Bryobacter aggregatus MPL3: one gene and its partner. The main gene of each other region encodes a partner of the protein of the gene in region 2 in a complex. Links are inferred from orthologs where the notes say so. Each region holds a gene or a part of one and is shown on either strand. Other genes may lie near its edges. The genes, in order: rplK and rplJ.

What was found.
Region 1: rplJ (region 2) and rplK share a complex: the UniProt entries of both Bacillus subtilis proteins name them as parts of the ribosomal stalk of the 50S ribosomal subunit. The link is inferred for Bryobacter aggregatus MPL3 from one-to-one orthologs.

What each region holds. Positions count from the first base shown.
Region 1 is NZ_JNIF01000003.1:3,039,856-3,055,652, reverse strand. The notes cover bases 7,483-10,309. They hold rplK (50S ribosomal protein L11), read right to left. Parts: upstream 9,197-10,309; coding sequence 8,768-9,196; downstream 7,483-8,767. Other genes in these bases: secE (preprotein translocase subunit SecE), read right to left, coding at 9,886-10,119; nusG (transcription termination/antitermination protein NusG), read right to left, coding at 9,201-9,869; M017_RS0114305 (carboxypeptidase-like regulatory domain-containing protein), read right to left, coding at 7,483-8,717. In the rest of the region: M017_RS0114325 (NCS2 family permease), read left to right, coding at 1-458; M017_RS0114320 (peroxiredoxin), read left to right, coding at 468-917; M017_RS0114315 (hypothetical protein), read right to left, coding at 921-1,241; M017_RS0114310 (TonB-dependent receptor), read right to left, coding at 1,316-4,711; more of M017_RS0114305, read right to left, coding at 5,397-7,482; tuf (elongation factor Tu), read right to left, coding at 10,326-11,513; M017_RS0114265 (tetratricopeptide repeat protein), read right to left, coding at 11,835-13,445; M017_RS0114260 (tetratricopeptide repeat protein), read right to left, coding at 13,435-14,223; M017_RS0114255 (PBP1A family penicillin-binding protein), read right to left, coding at 14,264-15,797. UniProt on the Bacillus subtilis protein: Forms part of the ribosomal stalk which helps the ribosome interact with GTP-bound translation factors. Required to recruit RqcH, which is part of the ribosome quality control system (RQC), to stalled 50S ribosomal subunits.
Region 2 is NZ_JNIF01000004.1:330,564-346,264, forward strand. Bases 12,971-15,701 are described here. They hold rplJ (50S ribosomal protein L10), read right to left. Parts: upstream 14,735-15,701; coding sequence 14,207-14,734; downstream 12,971-14,206. Other genes in these bases: M017_RS0121145 (alpha/beta hydrolase-fold protein), read left to right, coding at 12,971-13,746; rplL (50S ribosomal protein L7/L12), read right to left, coding at 13,802-14,179; rplA (50S ribosomal protein L1), read right to left, coding at 14,747-15,463. Also shown: M017_RS0121105 (carboxymuconolactone decarboxylase family protein), read left to right, coding at 1-363; M017_RS0121110 (DUF1501 domain-containing protein), read right to left, coding at 344-1,798; M017_RS0121115 (DUF1549 and DUF1553 domain-containing protein), read right to left, coding at 1,811-3,967; M017_RS0121120 (hypothetical protein), read right to left, coding at 3,942-6,002; M017_RS0121125 (WD40 domain-containing protein), read right to left, coding at 5,999-7,336; M017_RS28090 (serine/threonine-protein kinase), read right to left, coding at 7,353-10,208; M017_RS0121135 (sigma-70 family RNA polymerase sigma factor), read right to left, coding at 10,205-10,798; M017_RS0121140 (hypothetical protein), read left to right, coding at 10,935-11,627; more of M017_RS0121145, read left to right, coding at 11,776-12,970. UniProt on the Bacillus subtilis protein: Forms part of the ribosomal stalk, playing a central role in the interaction of the ribosome with GTP-bound translation factors (such as IF-2, EF-Tu, EF-G and RF3).

The DNA of each region.
Region 1 (15,797 bases), on a different replicon or contig from region 2:
TTCTGCTCTGTGATTCGATCGCGACGATGTTTGGCTCGCTACTGGGCACCTCCACCGTAGTGAGCTATATCGAGAGCGCATCGGGAGTTCTGGCCGGAGGACGCACTGGAGTGACGGCGATCGTCACCGGATTGCTGTTCCTGGTCGCGCTCTTTGCCGCGCCCATTGTGGGTGTGATTCCCGCTGCGGCTACAGCACCGGCCTTGATTCTCGTCGGCAGCATGATGATGTCGCATGCGGCAGAGATCCGTTGGGATGATGCCGAGGTGGCGATTCCCGCCTTTCTGACGATCCTCGCCATTCCGCTCAGCTTCAGCATTGCGAACGGCGTTGCCTTTGGCTTTGTCGCTTATACGCTGCTGAAACTGGCGCAGGGCAAGTGGCAGGAAGTGGGCTGGCTGGTCTATGGGTTGACCGCGTTGTTCATCGCGCGCTTCTTCTATCTGAGTGGAGGATAATCACACCAGATGTTGCAATTGAGCTGGCTCTGGAGTGACCCCTTGGAAGTGGGCGTAGACGCGCCTCTGTTTACGGCAAAGGATCAGGATGGCAACGAGGTGAGCCTGCAGAAGCTGCGCGGCAAGAACGTCATCCTCGTCTTCTATCCGGGCGACGATACGACCGTTTGCACGAAGCAGGTGTGCGAGATCCGCGACAATTGGCAACTGGTCAAGCAGAAGAATGCCGTCGTCTTTGGCATCAATCCGCAGTCGGCGGAGAGCCACAAGAAGTTCGTCAATGGAAGGCAATTGCCCTTCCCCCTGCTGGTCGACCAGGGACAAAAGATCGGGCAGCTCTACCACGCGCATGGACTGATCGTGAAGCGGACCGTTTACCTGATTGGCCCCGACGGCAAGATCAAATTTGGACAGCGCGGCAAGCCTTCGCCGGCGGAAGTCCTGCGCTTCGCCGAGTAGGCGTTATTTCCGTTTGCAGGAGAAGGTGCCCGTCGCCTGGCCCCCAAGATCAACCGAGCCTTTGAGCGCATCGTTCTCGAGACTGCCCTTATAAACAAGCGCGTAGCCTCCGGCAGTAAAACTCAGCGTAAATTTGTTGCCCTCTGCTTTGCCGCTCAATTCGGTGTCGCCCAGTTGTCCGCTGTAGCTGCCTTTGATGTCGGAACCGGTCTGCTTCAAGTCAAAGTTCGGACTGCCACTACCGCCATCGAACTCCACAGTGCAGGCCCATTTCCCACTGAGGTCAGCAGCCGCAGCAAGTGCGGCGGCAAAAAAGAAATTCACAAGGATTCTCATGTAGAAATCATAAAGGGCTCCCCGGTAGGAGAGCCCTTTTTGTTTGTTAAAAATCGCTTTGGCTAGAAGGTATAGCGGAGAGCGAGTTGGATGTTGCGGGGAGCGGTCTGCGTCTTCTGTGTCACCTTCCCGAAGGTTGCGTTGTTCGGGTTGGTGTCCACACCGGACCAGTTCGGGTGGTTCGGGAGGTTGAAGAACTCAGCGCGCAACTGCACATTGTGGCGTTCCTGGAAGCGGAAGTTCTTAAACGCCGACATGTTGAAGTTATTGAAACCAGGGTTGTAGAACATGTTGCGGTTCTGCGTGGTGGAGAAAGTTCCGGCAACCGGCTTGGCGGCCGTTACCTGAATCCACTTGGCAGGATCCGCACTGCCCTGTGCGAACTGGCGCGGGTAGCTGGCGGCCGAGGTGATTTCCCACGGCTGCGTTCCGGTGCCGGTACCAGCAAAGTCGTCACCCGTCGTGATGCTAAACGGTTTACCGGTTTGCCATTGATAGTTACCACTGGTCTGCCATCCGCCGAGAACCATGCGCGCAACAGCGTTGCCGCTGGTCCTGTAGAAGGGCAGTTCGTACACGAAGTTGATCTGGAACATGTGGCGGTTGTCGAAGCTCGAAGCGCCCCAGAAGTTCTTGTCGTTGTAGGCGTTCCAGAGCAGATCCTTACGGCCGGAGGCATTGTCCATGCTCTTGGAGAGCGTGTAAGCAGCGCCAACCAGGAAGCCTTTGCTAAAGCGACGGTTCGCTTCGAGTTGAAAGGAATGATAGGTACTGCGAGCAGCATTCTCTTGCAAGTCAATCTGGGCAAAGCCCTTGTAGGGACGAAGGAAGTTGACATTCGCACCAGGATTGGCCTGGGTCGTACCCGGCTGGAGTTGGTTCAGATTACGAGTCCGTTCCAGGTTGTTCGCCGTGCGGCCCACATAGGCAGCAGTGACGATCGTGCTGAAGCCGACTTCACGTTCGACAGTGGTATTCCACTGGTAGGAACGTGGAATCTTGAAGACCGGATCGGTGGTCATGTAGTAGAACGGGAACTGCGTGCCGGCGGTGCCGCCGGGGTTGTCCACGTTGCCAGCGGTAACAGAGGCGAAGGGCTGGAAGGGAGCCTGACCGCCAAGGAAGACACCGTCAGAGACACCAGGACGCTGGAAGAAGCTTCCACCACCGGCGCGGACGACCGTCTTTGTATTGATCGAATAGGCAATACCAAAGCGCGGAGCCCAGTTGTTTTTCTGCAACTGACCAAAGGTGTTGCTGCCACCCGAGAACAGGCGGTTGAATGAGGGATCGCTGGCGATCGGCACACGGCCAATCGCGGCCTTGGGCCAGCCGGTTCCCGGAATCACGATTCCGTTGTAGCGGTCGCCACTGAGAACGTTACCCGTTGCACGGTCGAGAACAACAGCCTTTGCAGGATCGTACTTCGAAGGATCGAAGACGGCGATGTTGTTCCAGAGCGAATAGTAATAAGGCTGCATGATCGTGTAGCGCAAGCCCATTTCGATACGCAGCTTGGAGTTGATCTTCCAGGAGTCCTGGAAGAAGGCTTCATACATCTGGCCACGATACGGAGTATAGGCGCGCGTGCCGATTTCCGCATAGGTATCAAAGAGTCCGAGAGCTGCGTTCGCGATGGCGAGGCCGGAGTTCGGAGCGCCCTGACGGCCGTCAGAGAACACAAAACGGCCATTCTGGTTGTTGGTGCCACCGGGGACGCCACTCACGTTGATCTGGTCAAAATCGTTCTGGCCAGAACGCTCGAAGTAGAAGCCGAACTTCAGGGTGTGATTCCGGATGATCTTCGTTGTGTTGTTCGAGATCTGATAGATCGGGCCGGTTGACTGGGACGGATAAGGACCGCCGTCAACAGTACCGAAGCTATTGATTTCGATCGTCGGGATCTTGTCCTGAATTTCCTTTGCGCCACCAAAGAGGTAGGGGTAGTTGATGCCATAAGCACTGCGCTTATAGGCGCCGGTGCTCTGGTTCACCTTGGTGTAGACGCGATCGACGGAGGCGGCAACAAGGAACTCGTTGACGGTGGTCGGATTGATCGTCCACACGTGGTTGATCGAACCAGTGACGTTCGGACGGCTCTGATCGGTCGTGGCACGGTCGGTGTTGTTATTGAAACCGTTCAGGATGTGATAGGTGTAATTGGACCAGCGGGCGCGGATGGTCTGGTTCGAAGTCGGGAGGAGATCGATACCGAGGTTATCCTTGCGCTGGTTTTCAGGCTGCGAGCGCGAAGCGAAGTAGTTGTTCCGTCCCGAGAGATAGCCAGGTAAGGCATCCGGGTAGGCACGCAACAGCGCGAGGCCGTTTGAGCTGACACGATTCGCCGGGATGATGTTGCCAGGGAAAGGCGCACCCGTCGTCGGGTCATTGATCGTCCGGACCGCAAAGAACGGATTGGGGCTCAAGAGTTCGCTAAAGTTTCCGGTACGCATCAGAGGAGTCGGCACTGTCGTGGTGGCAGTGACTTCCTGGCGATAGCGCACATACTCTTGCGAGAAGGAGAAGAAGGCTCTGCTCCGGTCCGTATTGAAGACCTTCGGGACCATGATCGGACCATTGACCACGAAACCGAATTGATTGAAGGTATTCTGCGGCTTCCGCGCACCAGTCGTATTGCGGAGCCAAGTGTTGGCGTCGAGCTCACGGTTCCGCAGGTATTCGTAGGCAGTGACGTGAAGGTCGCGTCCACCAGACTTGGTGACGATGCGGACCTGACCGCCGGAGGTGCGGCCGTATTCAGCGTTGTAGTTCGAAGTGAGAACTTGAACTTCTTGCACAGTATCCACGTCAGCAGTTCCAACAGAGGTGCCATTCGAACGCGTACGAACGCCGACCGCGCCATCAAAGGTGATGAGGAAGTCCTGGCTTCTGGCGCCGTTGATCTGCAACCCGTTGTTGAGACCAAAGGTAAAACGGTTCATCGCATCGCCCTGAACGCCCGGCTTCAACTGGGCGAGCAGCAGCGGGTTGCGGCCGTTCATCGCCATGTTTTCGATCTGCTTGGCTTCGATCGTTTTCCCGACCGTAGCAGAGTCAGCCTGAACACTGGCAGTGGAAGCAGTGACTTCGATCGATTCCGATACGGCGCCGACCTCAAGAGAGATCTCTACCGAAAGCGGGATCGAAGCATCCAGTTTATTTGTCTTTTTGATGTACTTCTTGAAACCAGCGGCCTCTACGCTTACGGTGTAGTAGCCAGGCTGGAGGTTGGTGATGGTGTAAAAGCCTTCACCGGTGGTGGTTGTTTGACGTTCGGTTCCGGTACCTTCGTTCCGCGCTGTAACCTTAGCGCCAGGAATGGAAGCACCCGATGCGTCATGAACGTTGCCGGTGATTTGGGATGAGTCAGATTGAGCGAAGCCCGAGCTTGCCGCGAGAAAGATAGCGGAAAGCAAGAGACCAAGCCTGAGAGACAGCGAGCGAACTTTGCTCTTCATGATTTCTTTTTCCTCAGAACAGAGAGTGACACCTCAGATTCAGACCAGAGAAGCCTGAACCCAAAGTTGTAAGACCCTCACAAATTCTACCGAAAAAGAATTTCTTTGTGTTTTATCCGCACCTTATAGTAAGAATTCTTAATTCAGCTATAGGCATGACGGATCGGCCCGCTGATGCAGGCCGATCCGCTCGAGCTCGTTGTTCTCGTTATCTAGAAAGCGAAACGAAGCCCGAATTGCATATTACGCTCGCCGGTCTTGGACGTTACCTGTCCAAAAGTTCCGTTGTTGGGATTGCGGTCCAGGCCACCAACTGAACGTGCAGGCTCTCACCGATTCTGAAGTTCTTGCATGCCGAAAGATTCCAGTTCTGGAAGCCAGGTGCATAAAGGATATTGCGTAGACGGTCGGTCCCCGAAGTAGTCTTGGTGAACAGTGTCTGTTTTCAGGCTGCATCGGGTCTTAAGGCCGAGTCGCTGAACTGGCCCGAGAAGTTGATCGAGTCGGCCGAACCGAGAGCCCCCGATTGGAACTGCGTCACGTGGCCAGATCCGAAAATGTACGCCTCAGCTCATAAAAATCTATAATCTATAAATTAAACCGAGTTCCTGATTTTTTTTTGAGTGCTTAAAACAAGAGGCGCCCACTGGCGGGCGCCTCCTGTTTTGATGGCGAAAGCCGTCGCTTAAAAGTACAGCTTCGCGCCGAGTTGGATGACGCGGGTGGTGATCCCTTGCACGCCGCCGCCAATCGAGCCGAAGGTGGCCGAACGAACGTTGAGATCGAGAGTGCCCGGGTCTGGATTGTAGTTGTTGAACAAATTGAAGATCTCCGTCCGGAACTCCAGGCGGCGCGTTTCCCCCAGACGGAATTGCTTGTTCACTGAGAAGTCAAAGTTCGTAATGCCCGGCAGCCGCACCGCATCGGTACGCGGTGAGGTTCCGAAGCGGCCGTAGGCTGTGGGGTTGCGCACCGGATCGGCAGCCAGGAAGGCGTTGGTATTGATCCACTTGGCCCAAGTGCGGTCTCCCCCGGCCAGATTGCCGTTCTGTCCGGCCACCTGATCAGGACGCGAGTTGATTCCCGTGCCCGTCGTATCAATGTTGGCGCTGACAGGAGCCGGATAGCCGCCCTGGAACGTCATGATCGTGCTGAGATTCCACCCCCCCAGGAGCGAACGTGCAATGCCTTTCGAATTTTTGAAGAAGGGCAGCTCATAGAGGATCGTATTCACAAAACGGTGCCGCAGGTCAAAGCCGGAGGTGGAACGGTCATTCCGGAGATTGAAGATGTCCTGAGGAGCACCGATGAAGTTTCCACCGCCCACTTGCCCACCGATATCGGACGGGCCGGAGATGGCATGGGACCAGGTGTAGGCGGCCAGAAACGTGGCCCCCTTTGCCAGGCGGCGCTCGGCCTTCACTTGGAGCGCGTGATAGATCGAATTTCCGATGGACTTATCTCCTGTGACGGCGCGCTGGAACAGTTGGTCCGGACGGCGGGAATTGAGCGAAGCAAGTCCAGGGGTCCGCGGATCCACCACCTCGATCGGACGGTTCATATCGCCGAAGGTGACCAGTAAGCGTGTGCCCTTCGAACCGACATAACCGGCATCGATCACGATGTTCGCAAAGACCTTCTTCTGGATGTTCAGATTCCATTGCTGGATGTAGCTGTCTCGCATTTCCGGATCGTTTGATACGGCAAAGTTCAAAGCCCCAGAGGTTTGCGCGAGCGCGAAAGGATTGTTGAAGAAGATGTTGGGCGTCGTGGAGGTGCTGCCGATCAGAGCAGCGCCCGAAGTCGCTTGCGCACCCTCGGCCATGGCGAAGATGGCGTTTGAGATCTGCGGCGTGTAGTAGAGTCCGTAACCGCCACGGATCACCATTTCATCAGCGAAGGTGGGACGGTAGGCAAAGCCGAAACGTGGGCCCCAGTTATTCTTATCGGGACGGATGAGACCGCGGCCATACTTCGAGTTCTGCGGGGTGATCAGATCCGTCACGATCATGCCGTTCTGCCCGATATTAACGAACTTGTCGTCGGCCTGGGTGTACTTGCCAAAGTAGTCGTAACGGAGACCGACGTTGACCGTGAGACGTGAGGTGGGACGCCAGTCGTCGCTGAAGAAATAACTCTGCCAGAGGTTTTTTAGACGGGTGGCCGTCGGAGTTGGATTGATGCTGGACGTTTTGACATAGCCAAGCATGAAGTCTGCCATCGCCGCGCCCGTATACGTTCCATCAAAGCCGAAAGCGCCACGGGCAGCGCGAGCCTGATCGAAGGTGACTTCGCGAATCGCAAGATCGATGCCCGCTTTGAGGAAGTGCTTCCCATGCTGCCAACTCAGAATGTCCGCAAACTGCGTGATGGAGTTGGAACGTTGGCGCGGGCCGATCTGGCGTTGGAGATCAAACACCGAGAAGCCGCCATCATTGCCGCTGATGGAGATGGAAGGAGGTCCGTACTCAAAGGGCCGGCGAGAGACCAGAGGCAAGCCCATCTTGCCCGCAATGTCGAACTCCGGCTTATTGGAAGTTCCGAAGTTTTCAAACTCGGCAAAGCTGTGCGTACCGCCTTTGAAATCGTTGACCAGGGTGGGAGAGAAGGTGTGGACATAGCCACCGCCCCAGGTGCGAACGCTGCCCAGGTTGTCGCGCTGGTCATTGCCCCAGAAAGGGATTCCCGCTTCAAAGGTATCGTTCCAGGCATAACGCAGATAGATCGAGTCTTTCGGCGAGAAGTTATGATCCCCACGAACCAGGAAGTTCTTCTGCCGCGAGAGCGCGCTGGGTGTCGCGGAGATAAAGTTGAACGCACCCTGGCTGGTGTTCGGATTGGGCGTAAACGGCAAGAACGCTTTCGCCTGCGGACTTAAGAGGCTCGACGGAATCTGGTTGTTCGGAAAAGGGCCGACGCCCATCGGATCCCGCAGGATAATCTTCTCGCCGGTACGCGCATTCGTGAGCTGGCTGAAATCTCCGTTGCGATAAGCAGTCGGCGGCACGATGCGCAGACCCGGGGTGGTGGCCTGCAGCAGCCTTCCCTGCTCCCAGTTGAAAAAGAAGAAGGTCTTGTCAATGCCGCGATAGAGCTTAGGAAGAAACACAGGACCACCGACATTGGCGCCAAACTGATTGCGATTCAGCCGCGGCGGAGTGACATCTTTATTGGCAATCGCATCGTAACTCTGCGTCAGCGCGTTATTGCGGTTGAACTCCCAGAGAGTGCCATGCAATTGGTTTGAACCACGTTTGGAGATGATGTTCACATAGCCACCCGGTGCCCCGCCCGCTTCAGCTCCGTAAGTGGAAGTTTCCACCTTGAACTCACTGAGAGAGTCGACGGAAGGCGAGAAACTGTAACTCATCGCGTCATAGTCCATGATCTCGATGCCATCGAGGAAGAAACGATTGGCGGTATCGCGCTGTCCGTTTGCCGACATCGCTGTTTCTCCATAGGCAGAAGAGGTTTGACCGATCGAGCCGCGGCCGCGGCGTACTGTGATCGAGCCGGGAGTTCCCGCCTGGACACCGGGAATCAGTTGCGCTAACTGGACAAAGTTTCTGCCGTTGAGGGGCAGATCCGATACTTTGGCGGCATCGATGACCGTGCCCACCACGGCGTTGTCCGTTTGCAGGATCGCACTGCTGGCAGCGACCGAAACGGTTTCGGTGACATCACCGATTTTGAGCTGGAAATCCTGGCGCAGAGTTTGTCCCACCTGTAGGTTCAAGCCGGTGACGGACTGGGTCTGGAAGCCCTTGGAAGAAAGCGTTACGGCGTAATCGCCAGACGGTAGAAATGGAAGATTATAGTTGCCAGATTCGTCGGTACGAGTATCGCGAATCGCGTTAGTACTGCTACTGACGACTTTAACCACCGCACCGGGGACCGTAGCACCTGTCGAGTCTGTGACAGTACCCGTTAGTGTGGCAGTGGTCTGCTGTGCGAGTAGAGAGGCAAGGGAGAAAATGAGGCCCAAAGCAAAGATGCGTAGCGACATGCGCTACGCATCGTATCAATATTAAAAATATAAAGTAAGCCCTACAGGGATTAAACTACGTCAACACCCATGGAGCGAGCCGTACCCTTCACCTGATTGATCACACCTTCGAGATCGAAGCTGTTGAGATCGGGCATCTTCGTTTTGGCAATTTCCTCCACCTGCTTCATGGTGATTTTGCCAACCTTGTTCCGATTGGGTTCCTTCGAGCCACTGGTGATGCCAACAGCCTTCTTGATCAGAACCGGCACTGGCGGGGTCTTGGTGATGAAGGTGAAGCTACGGTCAGAGAAGATGGTGATGACAACAGGGATGATGAGGCCAGCCATATCAGGAGCAGAGGTCTTCGCATTGAAGGCCTTGCAGAATTCCATGATGTTGACGCCTTGCGGACCAAGAGCCGTACCGACCGGAGGGGCGGGAGTTGCTTTGCCAGCGGGGATTTGAAGCTTTACTGAGCCAGTAACTTTCTTTGCCATTTGCTTATACCTTCTCTACTTGTAAGAAATCGAGTTCGACAGGGGTGGAGCGGCCGAAGATCGTAACCATGACGCGCAGCGTGTTGCGCTCGGTATTGACTTCGTCGACCTTGCCGGAGAAATTGTTGAACGGGCCATCGACGATACGCACCGTTTCGTTCTTTTCGTAATTGACCTTCGGGCGGGGAGCATCACCCGGACGGGCCTGCCGGAACAGAACTTTATTGACTTCGTCTGCAGTGAGGGGAACCGGAGTATTGCCGCCACCCACAAAGCCTGTCACACGAGGGGTATTTTTGACTTCGTGCCAGAGCTGGTCATCCATCTCCATCTGGATCATCACGTAACCCGGATAGAGCATGCGCTCACTGGTAACTTTTTTACCGTTCTTCATCTCGACAACCTGTTCCTTGGGAATCAGGATCTGGCCGAGACGGTGATCGAATCCGAAAGCCTCAGCACGGCTCTTCAAGGATTCAGCAACTTTATTTTCAAAACCCGAATAAGTATGAATGATGAACCAGTTCATATTCGGATGGGAATCTTCTTGAGACTCACCAGCCGGAACTAAGTCCTCATGCTCTGCATGTTCTGTTTGCGCAGCTTCTTCAACCCCTGGCACTACATCATCAGGAGCCACTTGGTTTTCGTCGATCTCGTCAAAGTCGGGCATGGATGACCTCGCGGCGCTATTTCGCGCTCATCTTAAAAACCTGGCTCACAGCCCGGACGAAGAGCTGGTCAATCACTGCGAAGTAAGCTGCGAAAAGAAAGACGCTGGCGACGACGACGGTAGTAGTGGCGATGACTTGCTTACGGCTGGGCCAAGTGACCAGACGCATCTCCTTCTGGAGATCTTCAAAATAGTCTTTTACGTTCTGCGGCCAGGAGCTGGCCTTTTCCATTGCGTTTTCAGTCGCCATTTTCAACTTTCCGGGAGTAGAGGAAGATTTGGCAGGGGCAGAGGGATTCGAACCCCCAAAGGCGGTTTTGGAGACCGCAGGTTTACCGTTAGCCTATGCCCCTATTGGAACCAATCAACAGTATAAAACAACTGGGGGACCGAAAACCGGATGGGCATCGCCTCCCGGCTTCCGGTCCCCACAACAAGCGCGAGAAACTCGCGACCCTACTCGATGATTTCCGACACAGTACCGGCGCCGACAGTGCGGCCGCCTTCGCGGATGGCGAAGCGCAAACCCTTATCCATCGCAACCGGCGTGATCAGGTCGATCGTCATCTGCACGTTATCGCCAGGCATCACCATCTCGGTGCCTTCCGGCAAGTGCGCCACACCCGTCACGTCCGTCGTACGGAAGTAGAACTGAGGACGATACCCGTTGAAGAACGGAGTGTGACGTCCGCCTTCTTCCTTGCTCAGGACATACACTTCGCCCTTGAACTTCTTATAGCCCTTGATCGAACCCGGCTTCGCAATCACCTGACCGCGTTCCACGTCGTTCTTTTCAATGCCGCGCAACAAGAGCCCGACGTTGTCGCCCGCGCGACCTTCGTCCAGCAACTTCTTGAACATTTCCACACCCGTCACCGTGGTCTTGCGCGTCGCCGTAAAGCCGACGATTTCGCATTCCTCACCCACCTTGACGATGCCCTTTTCGATACGGCCAGTCACTACCGTGCCACGGCCCTGGATCGAGAAAATGTCTTCGATCGGCATGATGAACGGCTTGTCGATGGCGCGCTCCGGAATCGGAACATACGCATCCACCTGCGCCATCAGGTCGTCAATTTTTGCTTCCCACTGCGGCTCGCCATTCAGCGCCCCCAAAGCGGACACACGCACCACCGGCAGATCGTCGCCAGGGAACTGGTAGCTCGAGAGCAACTCACGCACTTCCATCTCCACCAGCTCGAGCAGCTCGGCGTCTTCCACCATGTCGGTCTTGTTCAGAGCAACGACGATGTAGGGCACACCCACCTGACGGGCCAGCAGGATGTGCTCGCGGGTCTGGGGCATCGGGCCGTCGGTGGCGGCAACGACGAGGATCGCTCCGTCCATCTGCGCCGCACCGGTGATCATGTTCTTGATGTAGTCGGCGTGGCCGGGGCAGTCCACGTGAGCGTAGTGACGATTCGGCGTCTCATACTCCACGTGCGAAGCGGCAATTGTGATACCACGAGCCTTTTCTTCCGGCGCGTTGTCGATCGAGTCGAAGCTCCGGAATGTGTTCTTCGGGTTGTGCCTGGACAACACCTTCGTGATCGCTGCCGTTAACGTCGTCTTGCCGTGGTCGATGTGCCCAATCGTGCCAATGTTGACGTGCGGCTTGCTACGGTCAAATTTCTCTTTCGCCATGTTGCTAACGCCTTAACTAAACCAGAGTGGAGTTTTTGATCCTGAAAATCAAGCGGGGAAAAAAATCTGGAGCTGATGACCGGGATTGAACCGGTGACCTCGTCCTTACCAAGGACGCGCTCTACCATCTGAGCTACATCAGCCCGCTTGCACTACTGTATCAGGACGAGTGGCGCATTGAAAGAATCAATGGTGGACAGGGAAGGATTTGAACCTTCGTAGGAGGTAAACTCCGACAGATTTACAGTCTGTTGCCATTGACCGCTCGGCCACCTGTCCGGGTGCGCACGAACCCTCAAAGAAGGCCGCCTGACAACTTTTCTATCGTATCACAGGGATCTCAAATCGCAAAAGCATTGCGTGAAAAGCTGTATCAATTCCTGTGGGGAGAGGGAAGATTTTTGGCTTCGTTGGATCGACCGGAGTAAAGAGCCGGTGCGCGGCAGCCAGCATCTCGGTACGCAGCTTCACCAGTTGCGGTTGCGGCATCGCCGCCTGGATACGAGCGGCCAGAGCCGCTTCATTGGGAGCAGGCTGGCTGAGCAGGGCAAAGATCGAAAATTCGGTGCGCAGATTCGGATCCCGGATCTGCGCGCTGAGCGCCTGCAGCGTGGCCGGGGAGGGCCGCACGCCATCAACGCCGAAGCGCAGGATTTCCAGATAGAGATCAAGGGCCGCCTTGAGGTCACCAGTGCTCTTCTTGGACTCCGTCTGCAGTAAGGCCTGCGCTTGGGGCCAACGGCCCGTACGAGCCAGCCAGACGGCACGCTGGAAGAACTGTGCGTGGCTCGGAGCGTTGGCAAACACCTGCTTCAACCAGGTGTCAAAGAGAAGATCCGCCGCCTTCACATCGCCGCCATAGAAATTTGCAAAAGCAGCCTTGCGCCACTCCACTCCGTTTTGGAAGTTCGGGAAACGTTGCGCCGCCTGCTGGAAGGAGTGGGCCGCTTCTTTGAAGTTACGATTCATGTAGTAGATTTCACCCAGTGAATCGATCGGATTGGCTTCGTTTGGAGCAAGACGGCGATACTGCTCCATGGCCTTGACCGCTTCGGGTACTTGCCCCTGGTTGGCGTAAGCGTAGCCGAGGCTGTTCCACCAATCGGGTTTGTTCGGTTCCTGCCGGGAGAGTTCCTGATACTCTTCCACCGCGGTGGGCCAATCGCCAAGATTGGCCGCCGTGGCTGCGATTTCTGCCCGGAGCCGCAAGTCGCTGGGACGCAAAGGGAGGAGCTTCTTTGCCGCCGCCACCTTTGCCGTGGCGTCTGGCGCAAGTAGAAGGCTGGTTTGCGCCTTGGTCAACGGATCAGCATCGGACGGGAGCTTCGCCGCCATCGCCTGCGCTTCTTCCGTTCTCCCTGCACGCAAGAGCTGATCGATGATCACCGGATAGGCCGGAGCAAAGCCCGGGAAGCGTTGCTGCAGCGCCAGAAAGGGATCGAGCGTCTTCTGCGACTGGGCTTGCATGAAGGCGCGCCACGCGCCGAGATCAGCAGGAATCTCCGTCAGCTTTGCGTCCAGCATACGGCCCAGCATTTGCGCGGAAACCTGGAGCAAACCGGATTCCGGCACCTTTGCCGTGAAGCTGGAAAGAATGTTGGAAGTGGCGGTGTCGGTGAGACGCGCTTCGATGAGAAAGTCCTGGCCCGCCGGACGAATCGTTCCGCTGATGAGGCGGCCCGCCCCCAGTTCGCGCCAGCCCTCCGCATCATGCACGACGGAGACCGCCAGCCGGGGGTCTTGCACCAGGCGCTGGGCGCTTGCATAGGCAATGAGAGACCCCATCCAGTTCTGCGCGGGATCGGGCCCTTGATTCTCAAACTCCTGAATCACGAGACGCGAATTGACAGGAGAAGGCGCCTGCCGGGAACACCCGGCAAGCGCCAGAATGAGGATCGAATAAATTGTGAAAGATTTGCTGCTAGAGGACACGGAACTCCGACTTCAGAAGTGTCTGAAACTCGGGCTCATCCTTGATGGCCCGGAATGCTTCGTCGCCCGCAATCTTATCCCGCTCGGAGAAACCTTCCTCGAGCGCTTTCCGCAAGTACTGCATGGCCCGGTCGTTTTGCCCTCCCTTGGCATAAAGCTTGGCCAGATGATAGTGGAACTTGGCCCGCTCATCGACACTGCGCTCCTGCAGAACGGTCCCCTGCGATCCCCGATTTTCAAACACATTCGGATCGAGGCTCAGCGCGGTCTGGTAAGAGGTGAAGGCCAATTCGTACTTCTTGCGGGCGAACAGTGCGGTTCCCAGATTGGAGTGGATGCTCGCCGAATTCGGGGCGTAGAGAAGGGCTTTTCGATAGTGATTGGTTGCGCGACGATAGTTCTTCTGAGCATACGCTACCGTGCCGAGGTTGTTGATTGCTTCCGCATACTTCGGGTTCAGCTTGACCGATCGCTCATACTGCTTGCGCGCCAAATCGAGCTGGCTCAGCTGGTGGTAAGCGATGCCCACTTTGTTCCAGGTGACCGGGGAGTTTGCCGGCATCTGCTGGTACATCTCGACCGCCTCACGGAACATCTTCCGTGCCATGAAAATATCGCCCCGCATCTCGGGGCTGAGTTCCGCTTTCTCTGGAGGCGGAATCGGATTCGCTACAGACGAAGGCGTCGCAGTCGACGCGGTGGTGAAATTATTGGCGTGAGGCTGGCCAAGCAGAGCCGAGACAGCCATTGTCGAAACAAACAGGGTGCGTAGTCGCATCGGGCACCTCCACTTGCTTCAAATTCTAATCCAAAACGATTTATTTGAATATCGACCGGATCTTGCCCCAAATACTCTTTTTGTCCTGGGACCCTTCCTCCCCCGGCTTTGCCCGGCGTCCGGCATCGCCCTCAGCAGATCGAGCCGTCTCTCCGTCTTTCTTCCGGATCGTCACGCTGCGGCCCCCAGAAGAGACCTGCCCTTCCCCGCCCGCAGAAGAAGGGTGGGACGAAACGCCCGCTTTCGGCTCTTCCAGATCCCAGCCAAAGACCTGCGTCTGGCCGCTCACTCCTTCAACCGGCTGCGTGCCAGCGACATAATACTCGGTGCGTCCTGCGCCCAGCTTGCCAGTGGCCACATCGACCTCAGCCGAGACCACACCTTGCGGCGCCTCAAAGCCATGGACATTGCGATACTCACGGTGGGTGTGGGCGCGCTTCATGAATTCGGTCCAGATCGGCAGTGCGGTTTGTCCGCCGGTCAGCTTGATGTCGCGATTGTCATCAAAGCCAACCCAGACGACGCAAACCAGCTTTGAGGTGAAGCCGGCAAACCAGCCATCGCGGCTGCTGCCCGTCTTGCCGCCCGCCGGTAAGGTAAAGCCTCGGGTGCGGACGCCAGCACCGGTACCGGCGCGCAGCACGTCTTCCATGAGATTCACCATGATGTAATCAATACGCGGATCGAGCACTTCGTGGCGCTCCACCTTCTGCTCGAAAATGTTGCCTCCAAAGCGGTCGCGAATGGTGCGCACCCAACTGGGCCGCGAAGCGATCCCGTTGGTGGGGAACATCGTATAGGCACCCGCCATTTCGATCGGCGTCACCTCATAGGCGCCGAGCGCTACGGAAGGCGTCGCCCGGACCTCCATATTCAAACCCGCGCGGCGAGCGAGCTTCACCACTTCCCCATAGCCAACGGCTTCGGCCAGCTTAATGGTGGGGATGTTCAGGCTCTTCATCAAGGCCGTGCGCAGGCTGACGGCTCCGTAGTATTTTTCCTGGTAGTTGCCGGGATCATAGGAGCGGCCATCGTAATAGAAGGTAGTGGGTTCGTCCACCAGCATGGTGGTGGGCGTGAAGACCTTCTCGCTGTCAAACAGAGCCGTATTCAAGGCAGCCGCATAGACCAGCGGTTTGAAGATCGAACCCGGTTGGCGTTTGGCCATGGCCCGGTTCAATTGCGATAGCCCGTAATTGCGTCCGCCCACCAGCGCCTTGATTTCGCCATTGCGCGGATCGAGAGCAACCAGGGCCACCTGGACGGTAGCGGGCTTGCCATCCTTGTCATTCTTATGCCTGCGGGCGATCGCTTCGTCGACTTCCTTGAGCCCGGCGCGTACAGCATCGGCAGCGTCGCGTTGCAAATCGACATCAAGCGAGGTGAAGACACGGTAGCCGCCATCCTGGAAATCGATCGAAGGAAACTTCTGGGTGAGGGTATCGTTGACGAGATCGACGAAATAGGAGGAATCGGCCGAGTCGCCATTGCCGCGGACGGTGCGCACTTCGGTGGCCGTGGCGGGCGCATAGAGCCGTTCGTCGATGTAGTCGTTGTCGCGCATCAGACGGAGA
Region 2 (15,701 bases):
GAAGTACGAGCCGTTTTCGATGACATCATGGCGAAGCGGAAAACGGACTCCGTCAATAACTTTTGGAAGGCGCTCGCTCACGACCCGGTGACGCTCCGCCGCACCTGGGCGAGCATTCAGGAAGTGATGAGTGCGGGCGAACTCGATCCGCTCGTCAAGGAGCTGATTTACATCGCCGTCAGTGCGACCAACGGCTGCGAGTACTGCATCGCCTCACATAGCGCAAGCGCTACGGCGAAGGGGATGACCGACAAAATGTTTACCGAACTGATGGCAGTGGTGGGCATGGCGAACGAGACGAATCGCCTGGTTGCCGGCTACCGTGTTCCGGTGGACGAGCGTTTTAAGCAAACAGATCAGTAACGATCTTGCCTTTGACCAGTTCGCGCGGCTGGTTCAGATGGTTGCGAATCTCCATGTCCGGATCAATGCCGAGGCCATAGTAGATCGTGGCGAGCAGGTCGTTCGGGTGGACCGGCTTTTCCTTCGGGCTGGAAGCGGTGGCGTCCGATTCGCCGTATTGCATCCCGCGTGCAATTCCTGCGCCGGCCACAATGCCGCTGTAGCAATAGGGCCAGTGGTCGCGGCCATCGGGGCTGTTTGAGTTGCCGCTGGTGGAGACTCCCATGCGTGGGCTGCGGCCAAATTCTCCGATTGCAACCACCATTGTTTCCTTCAATAGGCCGCGTTGGTCCATGTCTTCGAGCAATGCCGACAGGGCGCGGTCGAGCTTGGGGCAGTGCAGGTTCTTCAGTGGTGCGAAGTTCGCGGCGTGTGTGTCCCAAGCTGTTTTTTCAGGGTCGCCATTGGCCACCGAAGGCCAATTCACTTGTACGAACTTGGTGCCGGCTTCGATCAGCCGGCGCGCCATCAGGACACTTTGTCCAAAGGTATGATTCCCGTAGCGCTCGCGCATGGCGACGCTTTCCTTGGTGAGGTCCATGGCGTCGCGGGCCTTTCCACTCAGGACGAGGTCATAAGCTTTGCCATAGTATTCGTCGACGGCGGAGGCATTCAATGCCTTCTCCAAGTCCGGCATGGAGCCGTTGATTCCCTTCAGCAACTCAAAGCGATCTTTCAGCCGTTGCGGGGGGATCTCTTTGCGCAAGGCAAGATCTTCGAGCGTTACTTTTTCTGCCGGGTCCTGATACATCCGGTACGGGTCGTAGGCCTTGCCGAGGAAGCCTGCCGCGCCACCTTTGCCGATGATGCCGCTCTCCTGCAACGGGCGTGGCAATTCAACAAAGGGCAGCATTGCGTCCTTCATCGGCATCATCTTGCTGATGTGGCTTCCTGCGGTGGGGAAGTCGGCTGCGTTTGGCGGCTCGAGTTGACCAGAAGGCGACACCTTATCGGGGGGATAGCCGGTGAGCATCTGGTAGATCGCCGCGGTGTGATTGAAGAGGCCATTCGGCGTATAAGACATCGAGCGGATCAAGGTGACCTTGTCGAGCGCCTGCGCCATCATCGGCATGTGCTCGCCGATGTTTGTGCCGGGGATCTTCGTCTTGATCGGTTTAAACTCGCCGCGGATGTTGGAGGGAGCGTCTGGCTTGGGATCCCAGATATCGATGTGGCTGGGGCCTCCCTGGAGGAAGATCATGATCACGTTCTTGGCTTGTGCAAAACCGCGCGCACCCGCATACTTCTTCGCCACATCATTGGCGAGAGCGGCTTTCTGAGACAAAAAGAAGCCAGGCAAATGCAGCCCTGCCAGGCCAAGAGAGCCAATACGCATCAGTTCACGGCGCGTGGGACCTTCACAGGTCTGTGCCGGATGTCCGGGAATGTTTAGCATGATTCGCTTCTCCTAGTAACTGTATAGAAAGCCTTTGCTGTTGAGCAGAGCCCACAGCAAATCCTGCGCGCGCGTCGCTCGCGCGCCACCTGCCAAATACTTCACACCCGCGTCGCTCTCGGCCTTGGTCGGCACCCGAGAGAGGGTCGCCAGGTACAACTCTTCGATCATCGCGGTGTCGGATTTGCCCGCGAGCACCATCTTGGCCACACGGCCCTTCGGGTCCGCCACCGCATCCGAGATGGTGGTGCCGTTCACCAGATTCAATGCCTGCGGCAGGCTGAAGTCCGCGCGCCGTTCGCATTCGCAAGCGGATTCGCGGGTGGGGCGGCCAAATAAATCGAGAAAGCCATCGCGGCCCACATGTGGATCGGGCAACTGCGAGGCCATTGTGTCCTCTGGCAGTTCCGGGAACTTGGGTCTCACTCCCGCCGCCATTGTGACGGCGTCCATCAATTGTTCTGATCCCAGTCTCCGAGGGGCAGCGTGCGAGAAGTTGTCGGTATCCTTCGCGTTCCACTCGTTCGTCGTGATTGCAGTCTGGTAGACGCGCGAGTTGACGATGGTGCGCATGAGATGCTGCAAGTCGAAGTTATGGTCGATGAAGTCCTTGGTTAAGGCATCGAGCAGCGCGGGATTCGATGGAGGATTCGACGCGCGAATGTCGTCCACCGGATCGATAATTCCTTTGCCGAAGAAGTAGCTCCAGGTGCGATTCGCCATGGCCTTGGCGAAGAAAGGATTGTCCTTGGACACCAGCCACTCGGCGAGCGCATCGCGACGGCGCTGATTGCTGGGGATATTGATCTTGGCCGTGGAGGCGACCAGAAACTCCGGAGCCACCACGTGGCTGTCCTTGGGGTGCTTCATCTCGTAATCGTTGCGCGTGTCGTAGATGATCTCTTCGCCCACCTCGTATCCCGGCCGCAAACCCACGGCTGAGAAGAAGGCGGACATCTGGTAGTACTGATTCTGCGTCCACTTCTCGAAGGGATGATCGTGGCATTGGGCGCAGACCATCCGGACCCCGAGAAAGACCTGCGTCGTCTTCTCCATGGTCGGCTTCGGTTCCCGTGTCGTCCGGAAATAGTTCGCTGCCGGGTCGTCGTAGGAACTGCCCTTGCTGACCAACAACTCGCGCACCATCTTGTCGTAAGGCTTGTTGGTGGCAATGCCTTCGTGGATCCATTCACGGAAACCGAAGGTGCCTTTCTCGCCAAGAAACTTTCTCGAGGATTGCAGCAGGTCTCCCCATTTCACGGTCCAATGATCGGCATAGGCGGGGCTGGCAATCAGCTTGTCGATTCTCTTGCTGCGCTTCACACGAGTAGGAGTTGGGTCGGCGGTGAAGGCCTTCACGTCCTCTGGCGTTGGCAACTGCCCGGTGAGATCGAGCGTCACGCGGCGCAGGAAGGTGGCATCATCGACCAGCGGCGAGGCCTCCACTTTGATGCGGGCCAGCTTGTCATCGACATGGCGATCGATGTAGTTGTACTGGGGGAGTTTCTTTGCCACAAAGCCGGGTTGTGGATTCAAGATCGTCACCGGGATGGTGGCGTACTTGCCCTGGTAGCGCACCAGCAGCGTGGCCTCGCCGATGCGCTCTCCCGAGACACGCGCTGTCGCCGTATCGATCTTTGCGACATCAGGTGTGTTCGATTCGACGGTTGCTTCTTTTGTTACATCGCGGCTGAGTCCGTCGGCGAACTTTGCGATGACACTGATCTGCGCCTTTTCTCCTGGTTTCGGCATCGCGACGAGCGCGGGGGAGACTGCAATCGAGGTAACCGCATCCTTTGCCGGATCCCCATAGGGAACGCCTTGCGCAATCCAGTTGTAGATTGTTTTGTAGTAAGCGGAATCGGCATCAAAGCGCAGTCCACCGCCATGGGGAATCTGCTGCGCGGGTTTGGCGAGCATCAGGCTCTGCTCCGGCTGCGCCCGGTTAAACCGGCGGCCGGACAAATCGTAGAGAAGCGATTGGTAGTCGTACTGCGGGTCGTAGCCACGGAGGGAGAGCTTGAAGCCGTTCTTGCCTTTGGCCGCGCCATGGCAGGGGCCGGAAGTACAGCCCGCCTTGTTCAGGATCGGCGCGACATCACGGAGGAAGGTCACGGGTTCGGCGGCACTGAGGAGTACGGCGCTAGCGAACAGTAGTGTTAGACGCATTCGTCTGGGTCTCCTGAGCTTCCGGTTCCGGCACATCGAGCCGTAGAATCGGAGCGACTACATCGATTGGTGTTCCGGCGAGCATGACACGGCCGGTGGCAACTACGGCATAAGGGCCGGGTAGAGAACTCTTGGCGGTGGTGACGAGGAAGGTGCCTGTGCGAGGGTTTGCTCGATCCACTTCCATCTCGATGATGCGGACTGCTGCCAGATTCGGCACATCCACCCCGATGGTGGGCGGTACGGCCTGCATCGTGTTGTCACTCTTGAAATTCCAGCGCACCCGATACTCGTAGCCTGTTTCTTTCTTCTCGCTCTTGAGGAGCGATAACTCGAGCGTAGCGGGTGTCGGCGTCGTGAGCGCGGCAGGCATCTGGTAGCCCAGCCAAGGGCCGACCAGGGCACGTTGCCGATCGACAACTCCCTGCGCGGTAGCGCCGCTCACACCGATGGTATAGGCCAAGCCGGCCGCCTTGGTCTCGAGAGCTCCCCCTTTTACCAGGAAGCCGATCTCGGTCCCTTCGAGTTGTGTTTCGGGCGATGCTGTTAAGCTCAGCACGGCACGGCGGTTCATCGTTTTCACGAGTGGGTCGGGCATTTCGGCGGGAATTAAGCCACCAGAAAAATGAACACCGTTCGGCAAGCCGATTGGGGTCACCGTCAGCGGTCCCATGTAACCACGCCGTTCAATATCAACCGCGACCATCGCGGTGCCGCCTCGTGGGATGTTGACAAAAGGATTGAGAATGGTCGCTTTCAATTCCTGTGCGGCACGCCGGGCGTGTAGGCGATAGCCATAATGCGGACCGCCGCGCGAAGCCAGGTCCTCGACCGTGAGCGTGATCTTGGTGACGCCTTCTGGAACCTGAAGCATCAGGAAGGGGTCGCCGAGCGTTCTGCTGCTGACCTGGACGGCGGCAACATCCACTGGCAACGGGCCGTCTCCCGCAGAAGCCAGCTTCTTACCTGCTGGGTCATATACGGTGAGGAGTCCGGTGAGTTTTGAGGTTCCAAGTTCCCGGGCTTGGAGCTCGAAGATCAGATCTTCCCCCGGCTTCACACTCAGCTCATAACGATCCACTTCCCCCGCCTGTGCCAGCCTGCCATTCACGGTCACCGGCAAGGGGAGGTTGCCACTGACGGGCTCCATTAATTCAGGCAAATCGCCAATGGCGAAAGGCAGCGGCAGGGCAGGGGAATCGGGAAGATTCACGAAAGTCTGCCGGGTCTGGAGCTTCGATAGATCGGCGTTAACCTTCACGTTCGAGATGGTCAGCTCGACGTTCTCGCCGCGCCTGCCTCCGAGCGGATAGATCTCGCTTGCGTAGGAGTAAGCGCCTGTCTTCAGACGATAGAAGTCCTGCTGCTGCGAGGAGAAGCGCGCATCAAAGACTTCAACGTAATAAAAGCCATCTTTGGGAAAGGTGAGATCGAGCCGTGCGTCGAGACCGATCGCAGGATCATCTTCACTGCGCCCGATCCGCTTGCCGGCGGCGTCATAAACCTGAATCACTGGATCGATCGCAGAACCAACGCGGCGGGCTTCGATTTCAAAGACGCGGCGCTCATTCGCTTTTCCCTGGATGCGATAGAAGTCGCGCTCTGCGCCGATCAGGCGTCCGTTCAACGTCAGTGGTGTTGTGGGTAAGCTCTGCGCTTTCTCGATGGAATCATTCTGATGGGGCAGGGCACCCGGCCTGGACTCCTCCTCTGTGACTTCCGGAAACACGCCCACGCTGAAGAGCAGGATGTTTGAAATTCCGTTGGCCCCTCGAACGCGGATCGGATAGACGCCAACGGCCCAGTCCCCGGTGGGCTCGACGAGAAAGCTTGCTTGCGTCGCCGGATGTTCATTCCCCAGCGCGGTGAAGGTGGCGGGCAGACTGGACACGATACTGGCGCCTTCCCCCAGGCCTGTGCCGATAAGAGTTAATGTGAACGGGCGGCCCTTCTGCGCGCCGCGCGGTTGGAGCTCAACCAGATTGGGAGGCGCGGCGAGAGCAACCCATCCGGCCAACAAAAGAAGCATTCTCATTTGGCACCTGCTGTCAGCGTGGCGGTGATCGGTACGGGTACGAATTCCCGGACGAGCGAGCAATCCGCAGTCGAATAGATGCGGACCTTTCCATCGAAGCCGCCCGTGGCGAGGCGGGTTCCGTCTGAGCTGAAGGACAAGGCATAGATGCCAGCCGTATGCCCTGTACAGCTTAGCTTGTGGTCTCCGGTATCAGCGTCATAGAGATTCACCTTGGGAGACTGTCCGGCGACGGCGATCAGCTTTCCATCGCCAGACCAATCGAGTGCCGTGATGGGCCCATCCTGCCGCTCGATGCGGCGCACCAGGGTGGTGTCATCGGCGATCTTCATGTTGCGTGGACGGTCGAGCAGGTAGACATAGGGGTAACGGTCCTCGCCTCCGAAGACAACGATGTCCTTCTTGGGGTGACGGGCGATGGCATAGAGTTCGCTCTTGAGGAGATTGGCGTTCTCCAGAAAGGCTCCAGAATTCGCGTCGATGATCTTCGCTGCGCGGTCCCGGCTGACGGACACAAAGCGTTTGGAGTCGACGCCAAAGACGGTGGAGAGCACCCAGTCCTCGTGGTTGCCGATCTTGTAGAGCTCCTTGGCTGTTGCCGTCTCAAAAACATGTACGGTGTTGTCGGCTGCACCGACCGCGATCTTGGAGGCATCAGGAGCTAGGGAGGCGCCGAAGACCGTATCGTTGGTCAGGACGGCTGTTCGCAGGAGCTTGCCATTCGGTGCGTCCCAGATCTGCACTTCGCCGAACTGAGCGGGCGTTCCACCGCCAGCGATCAGGAGCTTGCCATCACTTGAAAACGCAAGAGAAAGAATCCGCTCCGCCTTTCCATGCAATCGAATTGGCGCACCTTCGCCCGACACGCGATGAAGCAGCACTTCCCGGTTGCCGGAGACTGCGATCTGCTTGCCGTCGGGGCTGAAGCGCAAGCTCGTGATGACGGGTGGCTGCAAGTAGACGCTTGGGCGATTGTCATCCACGCTCGCGGGCGTGTCGTCTTTGGCCCCTGCCTGGATCCAATCGCGGAACACCTGTACGTCAGCCGGGCTGAGCGGGGCAACCCCGAGGGGCATTCTCGGTTGGGCGGCGCCCGTCAAATATTGGATGGTGAGACTCTCATCCGCTTTGCCAGCGGCAAAGGCCGGACCTTTTTTCCCACCAGCGGCAAAGGCGGCGTAGCTGGTTAAATCCAGGCCGGACGCTTTGGCAGAGGGCTGATGACAGCCGGCACAGTTCTTCTGCAGGAGAGGACGGACGTCGCGATAGTAGCTGGGCGCGGCGGCCATCGTCGCCGTGCTGAGCAGGAAAAGCCAACCGGTCGATCGGGGCATGATGCGGATGGTCGAATTATTTCATAGCTAGCACGGACTTTGCTCGGTCATAAGCCTTGCGCAAGGGAAGACGATCGGCGTCATTCCAATCTGGAAACTTGCTGGTATCCATTCCGGCCAGTACATCGAAGCAATGAGAGAGGACGTCCCAGCCGCGAATCCAGAGTTCCCGGTTATTCTCGGCTTCTGCAAAGCGGGTCAGGACCACGCCTGCTTCCCCTTCGTATCGCAAGATCCGAATGTAAGTGAAATCATCTTTTTGATTCTTGATTTCAAGGTCACGAGCTTCTTCAATGACGCGGCTGGCGTAGTCGAGTGCTTGGCGGTCGCCCACATTCGCAAGTGCATCCGCATAACGTTGGTAGGATCGGATCCGCTGGGTCCCGGTTAATAAGTCCTCATTTGTTGGCGGAAGGGCTTCCCATTCCTGCGCCTGGCGGCGATAGGCTTTCAATGCGTCACTGGTGCGGCCGGAGTCTCGCAGAGTATCTGCGAAGTTATTCAGCGCTCCGAAGTATTGCGCGACGAATACCCGGTTCTTGCTCTCGCCCTTCTTCAAGGTTTCGAGAATGGCGAGCGACTTCTCGGTTCCGGCCAGAGCTTTGGGATAGTCTTTCATCCTGCGATGGAAGCTGGCGACACGAGTCAGGCTCATGGCGTAGTCGTATTGCGCGGTCACGTTATCCGGGTCTTCTTGTGCGAGTTCTGCCCCCAGCTGTGCCATTGCTTCATTGGCGGCATAAGAGCCAGGATCATTAATCCGGTTCATGCGGACGTAGACATCAGCGATGTGACTATTCGTCATCATGAGACTGCGTTTGACTTCCGAATCATTCGGTGCCGCACGCACAATCTCCTCGCGCATCTTCTTTACCTTGGTCAGTCGCTCGAGTGCTGCCGGGAGATTGAGCTGTTGCACCAGGATGTTTCCCTGGATCGACTGCACCATGGAAAGTCTTGATTTTGCATCGAGATCCTCGGGAGTCTGCTGGAGACGCTGCAGGAGGATTTTCTCAGCACGGCTGAAGCCGACGACATCCACCAGTCTCGGATCACGCCGGTACAGCGCCGCGTGCGGATTCACAAGCGCGGACACAAGTAATAGATTGCCTGCGGGGTCTGCCGGTGCGGTGCGCAAGACATACTCGGCTTCTTTCACCGCAAGCTTACTGGTTTCTACAGAAGCCTTTGGCTCTGCCGAAATATAGGCCTCCAAGGTGGCGATTCTCTCGTGGATCGCCGACAATGCCTTCCAGACCGCCAGGTCTTCCGGTGTCTTGGCCTTCAGTTTGTTGAGGAGTGAGAGTGCCTTCTGGTACTCTGCCATCGCGGCTCGCCGGTCGCCCATGCTGGCACGGGATGCCGCACCCAGCACTTCACCGAGGCGTTGGTAGTAGGCGGCCAAGTCGATCTGGAGACGCGCGTCATCCGGTTCTTCCTTGGCCAGCTTCTCCACCGCCCCTGCCGCAAGGGTCAACAATTGCAGCCGCGCTTGCGTGCTGCCGGGCAGACGTTCGACGGTATCGTAGAAGTTGCGTAACGAATCGCCTACCAGTTTTCGTTGCTCTTCAAAGCGCTGCTCGGCCATATCGCGCAAGTCATTGGCGATGCGGCGCTGCTCCAACGCTTCTGCGGCTTTCCACTCCGCTTCCTCGGATTTCAACTCCGCACGCTGCCGCTCGCGCTCGGCTAATTTACGCGCCTCTTGGGCATCGTGTGCGGACCAAAGCGCCATGCCAGACCCAACTACGATACTCAGCACCATGGCCGCGCTTGCCACCGTTACCGTTCGATGCCGTCTCACCCATTTCATGGCGCGTTGACGGATCGTATACTGCCGCGCCGTCACTGGTTTGCCTTCGAGATAGCGAAGTAGATCGGCACGAAGCTCGCCCACGCCCTCATAGCGCTCTGCGGGATCCTTGCGCAGCGTTTTCAGGATGACCGTATCGAGGTCGCCCGCCAGACTGGGAGCTTTCAGGCTCGGCTTGGGCGCATCCGAATAACAGACTTGCCGTTCACTTTCTGCGGGGGAAAGTCCTGCCAGTTGAAAGGGCGGTTCTCCTGCCAGCAATTCGTATAGGACGGCGCCAAGACTATAGACATCGGAAGCGACGCTGACGGCGTCGCCGCGCGCCTGCTCCGGACTGGCGTAGTCCGGAGTCAGAATCCGCAACACGGTTGCCTGTGCGCCGCCTTCTTCTTCGAGGAGTTTTGCGATTCCGAAATCCAGCAATTTCGGAATCCCCTCCTGAGTCACCAGAATGTTGGTCGGCTTCAGGTCGCGGTGAACCACCAGATTCTGATGGGCATAAAGCACGGCCTCACAGACCTTTACGAACAGTTCCACGCGCGCCCGGAGAGATACGTGTTGTTCCGCTGCCCATTGGCCCACGGGTTTGCCTTCGACGTATTCCATGACGAAGTAAGGCTGTCCATTGGCCGCGGTGCCGGCATCGAGGAGTCTGGCGATGTAAGGGTGTTCGAGGCGGGCCAGAATGCGCCGTTCCGCTTCAAAGCGCTGGCGGAGGAGCGGCGAATCCATTCCACTGCGAACGAACTTGATTGCGACCTGCTTCTCGTAAGTAGAGTCTGCCCGCCTGCCGAGATAGACTGCTCCCATGCCGCCATGCCCGATCTCATGGAGAATCTCATAGGCGCCGATCCGCTTCTCGGGTAGCGTGACCATGCGCGCCGCCTTCTTCACGGTCGTTGTGATCACCGCGTCGCCACCTTCGGTGGCCAGCAGCCGCAACACGGCAGCACGCACTTCCTCCAGCTCTCCGGCGAGCCGGGCGGCGCGTTCGGGTTCAGGGGCATCGGCCAACTCGTGAAACAGTTCTTCCACGCGCGGCCAGTGAGTCTTGTTCATCGCCCTCCCAACTGTTCGGACAACCAGGCGGTGGCAAAGCGAAGATCGCGCTGCACGGTCACCGGAGAGACCTCTAAGACTTGCGCCATCTCCTCCACCGTTAGCCCAATGAAATAGCGGAGTTCAATCGCTCGCGCCTTGCGCTCATCGAATTCCGCCAAGCGCTCCAGGGCTTCGTCCAAGGCGGTGAACTCCGCAGCGTTCTGCTTTGAATAGACCAGTGCTTCATCGAGCGAAAGCACAACCGCCCCGTCGCCGCGTTTGCCCGCCAGATGCTTGCGTGCGTGATCGACCAGCACTTGCCGCATCAGCCGGGCCGCGACTCCATAGAAGTGCTTCCGGCTCTCCCAGGCAGGGACGCTGCCTCCCGCGAGACGAAGATAGACCTCGTTCACCAGCGCCGTCGGTTGCAGCGTGTGGCTCGACTTCTCTCGCCGCAAATAGCTGTTGGCCAACTGGTGCAACTCGCGGTAGATGAAAGGGACTAATGCATCGACTGCATCGGGACGGCCCTCCCGCCAGTCTTGGAGCAACTGTGTGATCTCTCCATGGTCCGCTGCGATCATCGGGGGCTGAGGTAAGTCTGGCATAGCTTTGCGTGTCTTCCAATAGTGTCATTTCAGGAACTGAAAAATACTCTGCGGACACATGACTGGATTCTCAACTTTCTCACGCACGCAGGATAAGAGGGCTGAAAAGTCCCAATCTTTCACCTGAGGAACTGTCTTGTACTCCCATCGTCTGCTTGTCCTATCGCTTTTTCTTGCCGCCTCAACCGTCTCGGCCGCCACCATCACGATTGACGCTACGGCGTCGGGCTTCTATCAGTCAACCGGAAGCGCCATGGCAGGGAACTATGCAACCGGCTGGTATGCGGTAGGCAGTTCCGAGATGCGCGGCTTCTTTCTTTTCGATCTTGCCGGTGTTACAGGGTCCATTGTTTCGGCGCAGTTGCACGTCTCCAGCGGGAACGGAAGCACTACCGGCTACTTCAGTCCAGATCCTTCTGAAACCCTTGAACTCTATGATGTTTCCACGATGGCTGCGACGCTCCAGTTGGGCAAGGGTGGGGCGAGTGTCTTTGATGATCTGGGGACTGGGTTGATGCTGGGCTCCGCGACGCTGAGTCATCTCATTCCAACATTCATCAATATCGAGCTCAATGGGGCTGGCCTGAGTTATCTCAACTCGAATCTGGGACCGGTTGCGTTCGGAGCGGCCATCACAACTTTGACAAGAGGCTCAGAGAATGAAGCGATCTTCAACTCCACAAATGCGAGCTTGACCAGGCAACTGATTCTCGTGGTGGAGGATGGCCCGAATCCGCTGATTCCCGATCCGGCCGCCGTTCCGGAGCCTGCCACCTTGTGGCTGGGGCTCTTTCTTTTACCTCTGCTCAAAAAAAATCAGAAGCAATGATCCGTTTCACGGTGTTTTGGCGCATGTGAATTTAGAGAGGCATCTCGGGGGCGTTGGAATTCGGAGGGGTTCCAGCAAACTGAGATGCCTTTTTTGATCTCTGTGCTGCCCGCGGGCAGGGAAATCGCATAAAGTTCCTATAGAACTTATGAAGAAACCTTTTTGGTTGTGCCTGCTGCTGGCCTCGTCCTGGGCGCAGCAGCCGCCACCAGCTCATGTCGATCCGACTCCGGAACAATCGGCCCTCATCGCAGCGAAAGTACAACAGCTCGACGGTCTTGTCGCGAAATTGAAGGGCGATCCCGATCTGATCACCGATGTTGCGGTCTATCAAAAGACCGGGCACCAGATGCGCGAATTTCCGGAAGAGTATTTTGTTGCGGAAGATGTGCCGAAGGCGATTGCGGTTCTCGATCAGGGGATCGAGCGGGCCAATGCGTTACTGGCAGGCAATGCGCCGTGGATGAAGAGTCCGGGGCGGCGGATCCATGGCTATCGCTCCTCGCTTGACGGCTCCATCCAACCTTATGGCCTGCGGATTCCGGCCTCTTATGACGGAACGAAGCCAGTGAAGCTCTATGTGTGGCTGCACGGTCGCGATGCCAAGAACGCCGAGTGGAACTTTATTGATCGTGAGCTGCGGGTGGGCAACGCGCCGCCGAGTCCGCCTGACGAAGGACAGATCCAACTCGATCTCTATGGGCGATGGAATGGGATTGCCTGGCACTGGGCTGGTGAAGTGGATGTCTTTGAAGCGATGGCTGATGTGCAGCGCCGCTACAAGATCGACCCCAAGCGGATTGTCCTGCGCGGCTTTTCGATGGGAGGTTGCGGCGCCTGGCACATTGCGCTGCATCATCCGGGACGCTTTGCCGCCGCTGAAATCGGTGCTGGCACTTGGCCCTATCGCTCGCAGATGCCTGGCTTTCCGGATTACCAGCGTCTGCCGCTCAACATCTACGAGAATATTCTCGAATGGTCTCTGAACGCCTATAATTTTCCGCTTGCCGGCCATGATGGAGAGAATGAAACAGGCGTCAGTTCCATTCCCCCTTATGCGCCTCCCGGTACGAAAACCCGTGGTCAGTTGGAGAGTTCGATCCGGGTGCGGGAGCAATTGGGCCGCGAAGGCTATGAGAGTGTGGGAGACCCTTATGATCTGGCGGCAAAGGGCACCGAAGCGGTTTTCTACATCTCCAAGGACACGGGACACGGCACGAGCAAAGAAGTGCGTGGCAAGCTGGATGAGTTCCTCAAGAAGTACGGTGACCGTGGCGTGGTGTCCCCGGACCACCTGCGATTTGTGAGTTGGACCACCCGCTACAACCGCTCGCATTGGGTGACATTTGATTGGCTCGACAAGCACTACGAAAAGGCCGAGATCGACGCTGTTCGCTCCAACAACGGCACGCATTATGAGATGAAGACGAAGAATCTCGCACGCCTCACTTTGCGTGAGATGGACAAGGCGAAGGAGCTTCAGATCGATGGCCAGAATGTGAGGCTCAAGCCCGGCTCGGAAATCAGTCTGGAGAAACTCGAGGGCAAGTGGCGTGTGGCTGGCAAAGCGCAAGGACTGCATAAGCAGCATGCTCTCCAGGGGCCGATCGACGATGCCTTCCTGGATGCGTTCCTGCTGGTGCGTCCGACGGGCACGCCCTGGAATCAAGAAGTCCACGAGCAGTCGCTCCGGATTCTGACGCGCTTTGACCGTGTTTATGCCAAACACTTGCGGGCGCATCCGCGGATCAAGGAGGACCGTGACGTGACTGAGGCCGATTTTGCGAAGTACAACGTTGTTCTGTTCGGAGACCCTGGCAGCAATCGCTGGATCGCAAAGCTGCAGGGCAAGTTGCCGGTGGAATGGAGCAAGGAGACAGTGAAGATGTCCGGCCAGAGCTATTCTGCGAAGGATCATCTTCCAGCCTTGATCTACCCGAGCCCGCTGCATCCCAGCCACTACATCGTCCTGAACTCGGGGATGACCTCGGAGGAGAAGGAACTGCGTGGCGAGTATGCCATGCCGCGATTGGGCGACTGGGCTGTGCTGAAGGTGAAGGCTGGGGACGAGACGCCAGACATTGCGACGGCCGGCTTGTTCAACGAGCGCTGGAAATAGAAAAAAGGCGAGTCCCTTACGGGGCTCGCCTTTTTTGTTTCGCTGGTGCGAAGAACTACTTGACTTCGACCGAAGCGCCAGCGTCGACGAACTTCTTCTTCATCGCTTCTGCTTCGTCCTTGGTCACGCCTTCCTTGACAGTCTTCGGGGCGCCATCGACGAGGTCTTTGGCTTCCTTCAGGCCGAGCGCGGTGATTTCGCGAACAACCTTGATGACGTTGATCTTGTTGGCGCCTGCGCCGGTGAGAACCACGGTGAATTCCGTCTTCTCCTCAGCAGCAGGGGCAGCCGCGCCAGCGGCAGGTGCGGCCACAGCAACGGCGGCGGCAGCAGCCGATACGCCGAGCTTTTCTTCGAGCAGCTTTACGAGTTGGGAAGCCTCGAGAAGGGTGAGGCCCTGGATTTGTTCCGAGATTGCGTTGATGTCAGCCATTTTCATCTACTCCGTTAAATTGATCTATTACTGATTGAACTTGTTTTCTTTGACGCCCTGATCGACGACCACGGCCAGGTTGCGTCCAACGCCATTGATAGCGGTGACCAACTTCTGTGCCGGCGCGTTGATGACATACAGCAACTGCGCGTAGATCTGTTCCTTCGAGGGCATGTTGGCAAGATCGTTGATGGATTGCACTTCAACGACTCGCCCTTCAACGAAACCGGCCTTGAATGTGAAGGTCGGATTCGCCTTTGCATAACCAACGAGAGCTTTGGCAAGAGCGACCGGGTCGCCACTTGTGTAAGCAATCGAGTTCATACCTTTGAGCCCAGTCACCGCCCCGGCAACCGGAAGACCTTCGCTTGCCTTTTCAGCCAGCGTATTCTTCAAAACCCGATAACGTCCACCAGCGGCGCGAACCGTCTTGCGGAGCTCATAGTCCTGAGCGACCGTCAGCTTATCGAAGCCCGAGACGAAGACGTTCTGCGACTCTTCGAGAGCTTTTTTAATTGCTTCGAAATCTTTTTGCTTGTCGACTTTATTCTTCATGGTTGCTGCTCCTTAAACCGCTACCGAAAGTTTAGAAGTGACGTCGGAAATATCGAGCGTGATGCCAGGACCCATGGTCGAGCACAACGTCGCACTTCGAACGTACTTACCTTTCGCAGCGGAGGGTTTGGCGCGCAGCACAGCTGAAATGAGGCTTTCGGCATTCTCGATCAGCTTGCCAGTTTCAAACTGGATTTTGCCGACCGGAGCGTGGACAACACCGGTCTTGTCGACACGGAACTCCACTTTACCTGCCTTCACTTCATTCACAGCGGTTGCGACGTCAGTGGTGACCGTTCCCGTTTTCGGGTTCGGCATAAGACCACGCGGGCCGAGCACCTTGCCAAGACGCGCCATAGAGCGCATCATGTCGGGGGTCGCAACAACCGCATCGTAGTCGAGCCAGTTCTCTTTGATGATCTTTTCGATGATCTCTTCGCCACCGAAGAAGTCGGCGCCGGCTGCTTCAGCCTCACGCACCTTTTCTCCGCTAGCGATCACGAGAACCTTTTTAGATTTGCCGAGTCCATTGGGAAGTACGACCGTGCCACGGACCATTTGGTCCGCATGCTTGGGGTCGACGCCAAGGCGCATGTGTATTTCAACGGTTTCGTTGAACTTAGTGAATTTGATCTTTTGGGCTAGACCAACGGCTTCGGTCACGGAATAGGTCCGTGCTTCCACCTGCTTGGCAGCAGCCAAGTATTTTTTTCCCTGTTTATGAGCCATGATTCTTGTTTTCGAACGGTTTACTGCAAAGTACTGCGAAGAAAGATCCAGGTTTGACCCCGGGGTAGGATAACTCAGAATGGTTCAAACGGCTTCCGGCACAGACTACAGCCTTCAGCCTCCCAGACGGAGGGACCGAAGTTTTGAGTGTATAACAGCTTGCTGCCAGATTGCAAATCTGTCATCCTGACGCCCATGCACAAAATCCCAGTGGTTATTGTGAGTTGGCTCACATTCA